One region of the Parafrankia irregularis genome, then DNA from elsewhere that is predicted to be linked to it. Evidence: riboswitches for the same ligand, from Rfam matches in the RefSeq annotation. Region 1 holds a riboswitch; the other holds the start of a gene.
What was found. Region 1 has a riboswitch for cyclic di-AMP ahead of AWX74_RS33155 (C40 family peptidase). Riboswitches for the same ligand answer to the same signal wherever they lie in the genome.
Positions count from the first base shown of each region.

Region 2: linked by a shared signal. The riboswitch ahead of AWX74_RS35015 (transglycosylase family protein) and the one ahead of AWX74_RS33155 (C40 family peptidase) in region 1 are both predicted to bind cyclic di-AMP.

Region 1 is NZ_FAOZ01000036.1:24,102-28,310, forward strand. Features, by position in the region: gene AWX74_RS33155 (C40 family peptidase) at 523-1,509, opposite strand; cyclic di-AMP (ydaO/yuaA leader) riboswitch at 1,634-1,810, opposite strand; gene AWX74_RS33160 (hypothetical protein) at 2,215-2,604, opposite strand.
Region 2 is NZ_FAOZ01000042.1:5,091-9,299, forward strand. Features, by position in the region: gene AWX74_RS35010 (hypothetical protein) at 1-919, opposite strand, end outside; gene AWX74_RS35015 (transglycosylase family protein) at 1,194-1,571, opposite strand; cyclic di-AMP (ydaO/yuaA leader) riboswitch at 1,584-1,761, opposite strand; gene AWX74_RS35020 (helix-turn-helix domain-containing protein) at 2,170-2,778, opposite strand; gene AWX74_RS35025 (FMN-binding glutamate synthase family protein) at 2,921-4,209, opposite strand, start outside.

The DNA of each region.
Region 1 (4,209 bases):
CTGACGTCCATCCCACCGGAAGGATCTACGATCTGCGGATCCGGGTGGGTGGTGCGTGTGGTTCTGTTTTGTTTGTGTGGCGGGCGTTGATGCCCGATGGTCGCATTCTGGACGGTTTGCGCCGCATCTACACCGCTTATGCCGAAGTAGAATGATGTCGCAACGGCCTAGGTGCCGGAAGTGTCGAGACGGTCACGCGGCGAGCGCGAGTCGCGTGGCGTCAGGCACTTCCTGGCAGTGCGGGCAACGGGGCGTGCTCGCGGGTCTGCGGAAGGTGAGGCTGCGGTCCGGTGCAGGGGACCACACATCGGATCTGGTGACCGCCGGGCCGGAGTCAATCCCGACCAACGCCGACCCGGCGGCGGGAGCCGGGCGCGACCGGAGGGGGAGATCGCGCGGCGGCTCGTTCCGAGGACAGGGCGATCCGTGCTGCCCCGTCAGTGCGTGCGGCTTATCAGATGAACAGAGGGGAGCCCGGAGCCAGCCGGCAAAGCAAGGCGGGCCGGCCGGTACTCACGGTGCTCAGGCGACGCGGCCGACCATGTACGAGGTGGTGTAGATCGTCTGCAGCTTGACGACATCGCCGCTGTGCGGGGCGACCCACATCTTGCCGTCGCCGGCGTAGATACCGACGTGGTAGATGTTGCCCGGGGTGCCGAAGAAGATCAGGTCGCCGGGGGCCTTGTTGTACTGGGAGATGTGCGTGGTCGCCGCGTACTGCTGGTCCGTCGTGCGGGGCACGCTCTTGCCGAGCTGCTTGTAGACGTACTGCACGAGCCCGGAGCAGTCGAACGAGTTCGGGCCTTCCGCGCCGTAGATGTACGGCTTGCCGGCCTGGAGCGATGCCAGGTAGACGGCCTTCTCGCCGATCGTGTTCGCCCCGACGTTGACGCTGACGACGGGCGTCTCGACCTCGACGGCCGAGCGGACGGCCTGACGGGAGGCCTGCGCCGGCACGGGGGGACGAACCGTCAGGGTGGCGTCGTTCTCGGAGTGGGCGGACTGCAGCGAGTCCGTCCCGTCGAAGATCGCCGTGACGTTGGTGGTCGTCAGGACTCGGGCCGTGTAGGAGGCCTGGCCCCGGTCGTCCGTGGTGAGGTGCAGGAAGGTCGCCCACCCGGTGGGCAGCTTGACCTGGACCTTGATGAGCTGGTCGGCCAGCGGGGCCTTGGTCTGCTCGTCGTAGAGCGAGAAACCGATGTTGACCGGCTCGTTCGCGTTGACGGTGACCTCGGGGTTGGTCACCCGCAGGCCCACATCGACCTTCGAGGAGAGGGTCGGCGCGGAGATGTCGGTGGTGGCGTCGAGCACGGTGGTGGACCCACTGCCGGCCACGGACGCAACCTGGATGGCCCCGTCGACGGCCAGTCGCGAGCCGATCTGCGTCGCGAGGGTCATCGGGGCGGTGTTCGACGCCTCATCAAACGCAGCGTCCGCGTTGGTGTCCGGAGCACATCCGGCGAGCGCGACCCCGGAGACTGCCACAGTCCCGGTGGTGACGGCGGCCACAGCTCGGGCCCTGGCTCTTGCTCGACTCGACGCCGTGGGGGCTGACGGTGCCCGGTGGCGGCCGCGGCCTTCCTGCTGCCGGCGTCTCTCGGTATCAAGCTGCACGCTTTGCGCAGACAACGTTGCGTTCCTTCCCGTACGCCTGCGAGGTGAGCTGTCGGGTTCGGGCTGGGCTGCCCGGTCCGTCGCGCGACCTTCGTGCGATGGACTTCACCCCTAGACCCGCACCACTACTTGGTGCCGGTCGGTGGAGGTGGGTCCCCCGCTCCTGCCCGAGGTGACGACTCGGAGGGGACACCGGGGCCGCGGGCAGGATTCGGCGTTCGGCCCGGTGTTGTCGTGACGTCGCAAGCGAGACTAGTCCACACGGATGGTGTGGGTAAACACTAGTCCCCCCCAACTACACCGAGTGTGCAAAGAAGTGCCCCTTGCGGGAGCGCATCTGCCCAGGTCAGAGGGGGTGCTGAGCTTCACGTCACGTTTTTGGACGGCCACACGAGGATCACGGACAAACACTTTAGGTGACGAGAAGTTCCGAACTGACGACCCGCAACAGACGCCGGAGCGGGCCGTGAAGCACGGCCATGGAGGGGTGCGGCTCGGCACGGACGGCGGCTCCGCGTGGATGGGCCGGCTCCGCGTGGACGGCGGCTCAGAGTGGATGGGCCTGCCCAGGGAAGCGGTTACTCGGCGCGGACGGCCGGCTCAGCGCGGACGACCGCTCCGGCGGCTCAGGAACCCGGAGTTGTGGAGCACCTGCAGCTCGATCGCGAGCTGTGTCACCTCGGGCGGAAGCGTGCGGTAGCTGCTCTGCATGGCCTCGACGGCCGCGCGGGCGTGCTCGGCGAGATCGTCCAGAGCCTGCTGGCGTTGACGCATCCGGGCTCGCTCCTCCTGGAGCGTCCGGACCGTGTCCTCCTGCCACTGCCTGGTGCGAATGATGTGCTCGCCGGCGTCCGCGGCCTGGCGCTCCGCGTCCTCCAGCCGACTGAGCAGCGCGTCCAGAGCCTCCAGGCGGCTGGCGAGCTCAGCCATCAGATCGCCGCGGCCGGGCAGGAGTGAGAGCTCGTGCCGCCTCGGCTGGGGGTGCGTCATGGCTGACTCCAGCCGCGGCCTGCGGTGCGGGCCTGCTGGAGGGGCGTCGTGATCTGGGCGGAAGGCAGCCTGGAGGCGCACCATCGCCCCGTTCTCGACCATCGCCGAAGTTCCGACACGGTTGGTTACGTTAGTCGACGCACGGGATTTGAGGCGTGTGGTCGGCAGGATCCGGCACATAGTCAACGGACGACGGCGTGTGTCGAGGCCACCAGACGGGTGTCGACCAACGGATGCACCCGACTGGATGGATCATCACCGGTTGCCGTGTGATCCAGCGATCGGAGATCTCCGTGTCGACAACGGAGGGTTTCGGATGTGACGGAGCGAAGCGGCGGGCCAGTGACTCGCGCCGTTCTGGCCACTGGATGCCATCCGATGATCGTCACAATAAGTGACGTGACTTGTGGTCTGTGATCGATCACGACGGCCGTCGTGGCCTCGTAGCACGGGCGGGATGCGGGGCGCGATGGCCGGAGTCGCGATCGTGGCTGATGCCCGGTCATCCTCATCATCAGTGTGCAGCTGATCCGTGTGGGTGTGTCGGTGGATCCGGATGGCGCCGTGTGGAGCAAGTATGTGATCCGGTTTTGGACGGTTTTCTAAGAATAGGATCCTGTCGCGCAACAACGTCGATCAAGGTCGGTTAATCGGGTGGACCTGGCCGGGATCGCCGTTGGCGGGCGAGCCCGGGCTGCCCAGTAGAAGTCGCTCGCCCGGATCCACCGCTTCTCGGGATTTTTGCCACCCGCGCCCTGGCGACCACAGCCCTCAGGTCTCGCCCGGCGGCAGTGGCGGCCACGGCGGCAGCTCGAAGCCGCGGTTCGAAGAGCCGAAAATTGCGGCTGTTCTCGCGACCATAATCTTCAGGTCCTGTCCGGCGGTGGTGGCGGGCGCGGTGGCAGCTCGAAGCCGCGGTTCGAAGAGCCGAGGATTGCGGCTGTTCTCGCGACCACAATCCTCAGGTCCTGCCCGGCAGCTACGGCCGCGCTCGCGGTCAGCCCCGTGGCCGAGGAGATCGCCCCCCGAACTGTCACCACCAGCGGCAACCGCCGGATCCCACCGGCGAACCTGCAGCGATCGTCAGAAATCCCCGGCGCGATCCGCGACGGGCTCACAGGGCCACGTTTTCTTCTGCCCCAGATGCTTGCGGCGTGTGTCGGGCAAGGCTGATCAGTTTGGCCGACGGCCGCGCGGTAAACAGCCAGAGCGGTTCGCCCGGATCTCTCGGCATTGCTGTGCCCGGCAGCCGCGGCCCCGCGCCACGGCGGCCCGCAGCTGTCGGGTGACCCACTCGATGCTGCTCTTCCCGACAGGGAAAGAGATCGGCCCGCCGCTCGGCGGTAAGGCTTTCGTCGGTCGGTCCGCCGGCCCGTTGCGGCAGTTCGGTGCGGCGGTTCGGCGCGCGGCTTCGCACCGGCGCGGACGGAAGACCCGTCCCGGTGGATTGTCCGTGCTGCGATGGTCGGTGTCGGATCCGATCAGCGGCACCGGCCGCGGCGGTCGGGTTCTTGGGCGGGCGATGAGATGGTCGGGTTGGGGGGAAGTGCCGTCGGGCGGGAGATCGGCGGGAGGGAACCGGACGGGCGCCGCGTGTGGCCGTGC
Region 2 (4,209 bases), on a different contig from region 1:
CCTCGGGCCGCAGACCCAGCGCACGCGGCGCTGACGTGGCCGGTCCCGTGGGCCGGCCGGCGATGCTGCGCGGCTGCTGCCGGGCAAGCTTCCCGGAGATCTGGTCAGCGATCAGCTGCAGCCGATCCATCGGCGGGGCCGTCTCGTAGTTCGTGTACGTGACGGTCACCGCGACGTGATCGACGATGAAGACGAGGGTGTCCACCGCCATCTCGTAGGTGAAATCCTGCTCTCGCACCTGCAACGTCACACGCAGGTACCCAGCGGCTCCGGTCGGCGCCGAGGGACGCTGGACCCCGGCCACCTGATATTCGACCCCGTCGCCGTCGGCGCCGGACTCGTCGATTCGGGCCCGGGTCTCCCTGCCCGTGCAGTCCGCGAACCGGGGACTGGCCCACATCGCGCGGACGCCAGCGGCCTGCTTCTCGGTCACTATCTCGGCGTAGGACGAGATGAACGAGTCCCCGTCCTCACTCACGAAGGTCTCGCCGACAGCGGTTGCCTCAGGCTCGTAGTCGAGGTCGGTCGCCGACAGGCCGAGGCAGTCCGCGAACTCAGGGGTGTACCGTTTCGCGGGCTGGTCACCGGCGGTATTGGTCCCGGCGGGAACGCCGGTGAAGTATGTCGTCGCCTCACCCTCGGTCAGCACGTAGTCCTCGGGCCACAGACCCAGCGTGTTCGGCGCCGACGAGGCCGTTCCCGAGGTGACCGCGGTCTCGGGCCTCCCGGTCGTGTCGCCGTCACCCGAGCAGGACGACACGGTGAACGCGATCACCGCCAGAAGAAGCCCGTGGCGCTTCAGCGGGAGCGGTCGCGGTTGACTCCCAGGCACCGAGGGCGACAGCTGGCCCGCGGCCGGGCCGCCCCCGATCTCGCCCGGCGCCCGACCACCCAGTCGAAACAGATCGCGAACAGCCACGTCTCGCCCACCCCCACGCATGCCAGCACCGGCACAACCACCGGATGCCTCCCGCGCGGCAGGCACACGCAACATACGTGCTCTATCGGGACGGAAGGACAGCGAAGCTATCAGACTGCTGTCAGCCCGCTGTCAAATGACTGTCAGCGGACCCAATGAAGATCGGTTAGAATCGATATTTCACTACCAATAACCACCAGAATGCCAGGCAAAATCAATGCGCCCGCAACGTCACGAGAACGTTGCGGGCGCATTGATTGCCGCATACTGTGGATCAGATCTTGCCGCCCCAACAGCTCTTCGAGGCATACCAGGGGCTGGTGCCCTGCTGGGCGTACAGGATGTGGGCACGCTTCCACTGCTCGGCGGCACTGGCGTTCTGCGGCAGGCCCTGGCCGCCGACGGCGTGCCAGGTGCCGGGCATGAACTGGAACAGGCCACCCGCGCCGATCGAGTTCACCGCGCGGGGGTTACCGCCCGACTCGCAGGGAACAACCGCGCTCAGGAAGCGGTGTGCGTCCGGCCGGGCAGCGGCGCTCGCCGGCTGGGACATCGCGATACCACCACCGATCGTCGCGGCAAGCACCGGTGCGACGAGCAGAGCGCGGCCCCGACGGATGGAACGACGGTTCTTGCGGGCAGCCGAAACCATAGCGGACAAAGTTGTGTCCTTCCCCCACGCCTGCGAAGTTAGCTGTCGGGTTCGGGCTAGGGAATCGCCCGGCCGACCGGCGCGTTCAGATCGCGCCCGGTGGCTTCACCCCTGAGGACGTCCGAAGAGAAGGCTCATTCGACGTCCGGGAACCTGGGTCCCCCGCCCCTGCCTGCGGTTCTGTTAATCACCGGGTGTGGCAGGGTTCGGCGTGCCACCCGATGCGCGCTCCCCAGGTCGGAAGCACGGCCAAGACGTTACACACGAACCGCAAACCATTTCAAAGCCTTTGTGACGAGCGCCACATCCGGCACTGCGGCCTTGAATTCCACCGGCATCGCGTCCCCTCGGCCGCATATTCACCGTTTCCTCCCGGCGTCATTCGGCCAGGGTCAGCGATTCGGCACTATCGGTCGACCCGACCGCCACGCAAGGTGCGCGACGCGTTCGTGCCCGCGACCGAAATTCCGGCCGCGGCGACGAAGAATCTTCCTGAACCGAATTCCGACACATCATGAAGTCGACCGTTTTCGACCGCGCGGCGGGACGACGGCGGGGGTGATCGGCCGGACGGCGACGGAGGCCGGCAAAGGCCGGATCAGGGCTGGCCGGCGCCGACCTCGCCGTAGGCCACGACCGACAGGAACCGGATAGGCAGCTGGACCAGCTCCCGCGGCCCGTGCGCGCCCTCGCCGTCAAGCTGCAGCGCGTCGCCGGGGCGCATGACGTAGCTGGCATCGCCGTGGCCGTAGATCATCTCCCCTTCGAGCATGTAGAGCAGTTCGGTGCCCGGGTGTTGGAAGAGCGGGAACTCCTCGCTGCGCTCGGTCAGCGTGACGATGTGGGCCTCCATCCGCTTGTGCGGGCCGCGCAGTGCTCCGAGCAGGGTGTACTCGTGGCCCACCCTGGTCCCCCGCTGGGTGATCCGCGGCCCGGTGCCGGCGCGGGTGAAGACCGCCTCCCGGGCGGCGTCAGCACCGCGGAACAGGGACGTCACCGGCACGTCGAGCGTCTCGGCGAGCCGGTCGAGCGTGGTCAGGCTGCAGGAGATCGACGCGTTCTCCACCTTCGAAATCATCGCGCTGGACACACCGCTGCGCGCCGCGAGCTCGGCCAGGGTCAGCCCACGGTCATGGCGCAGGCGCCGGACGTTGCCCGCGATGGCACGCTCCAGCCGCCCCTGCCGGGACGCGTTCTCCTCCCCCACACCCGAAACACTAGCGATGGCGCCCTCTTTGCCCGATCCGTCCGGCAGCCTGCTCAGCTGACCGTCCGGCCGCCCGAGTGGCTGCCTGCTCGGCTGCCCGTCCAGCTGCCCGGGCGGCTCGCCGCTCAGCGCGTCTCCCCGTTCACCGGTCGGCGCCGGGGATCCAGGTGGTCCCGGCGAGCGGCACCCGGGCCATCGCCGCGGCTTCGACCGTCAGCGCGACGAGGTCCTCGGGCTCCAGATTGCGCAGGTGGGCCTTGCCGCAGGCACGGGCCAGCGTCTGCGCCTCCATGGTCAGCACCCGCAGGTAGTTCGCGAGTCGCCGGCCGCCCTCGACCGGATCGAGCCGGGCCGCGAGCTCCGGATCCTGGGTGGTGATGCCGGCCGGGTCACGGCCGTCCTGGAAGTCGTCGTAGTAGCCGGCCGCCGAGCCGAGCCGCTCGTACTCGGCCGCGTACCGTGGATGGTTGTCACCGAGCGCGATCAGCGCCGCCGTGCCGATGGCGACGGCGTCGGCGCCGAGCGCCATCGCCTTCGCGACGTCCGCCCCGGTACGGATGCCACCGGAGACGATCAGCTGGACCCTGCGGTGCAGGCCGAGCTCGTCCAGCGCCTGCACCGCCTGCGGCAGCGCGGCCAGCGTCGGGATGCCGACGTGCTCGATGAAGACGTCCTGGGTGGCGGCGGTGCCGCCCTGCATGCCGTCGAGGACGACGACGTCCGCGCCGGCGGCGACCGCGAGCTTCACGTCGTAGTAGGTGCGGCTCGCGCCGATCTTGACGTAGATCGGCTTCTCCCAGTCGGTGATCTCACGCAGTTCGAGGATCTTGATGGCGAGGTCGTCGGGGCCGGTCCAGTCCGGGTGCCGGCAGGCGGAGCGCTGGTCGATACCGGGCGGCAGGGTACGCATGGCGGCGACCCGATCGGAGATCTTCTGGCCGAGCAGCATGCCGCCGCCGCCGGGCTTCGCGCCCTGCCCGAGCACCACCTCGATGGCGTCGGCCTTGCGCAGGTCGGTCGGGTTCATTCCGTAGCGCGACGGCAGGTACTGGTAGACGAGGTGCTTCGACTGGTCTCGCTCCTCGGGGGTCATCCCGCCGTCGCCGGTGGTGGTGGACGTCCCGACCTCGCTCGCGCCGCGGCCGAGCGCCTCCTTCGCCTGCGCGGAGAGAGCCCCGAAGCTCATCCCGGCGATCGTCACCGGAATGTCGAGGTGCAGCGGGTACTTCGCGTTGCGGTCCCCGAGGATCACATCGGTGCCGCACCGCTCGCGGTAGCCCTCCAGCGGGTAGCGGGACATCGACGCGCCCAGGAACAGCAGGTCGTCGAAATGCGGCAGGGCCCGCTTCGCCCCCCAGCCGCGAATGTCGTAGACGCCGCTGCCCGCGGCCCGCTGAATGCCGGCGATGGTGGCGCGGTCGAAGGTCGCCG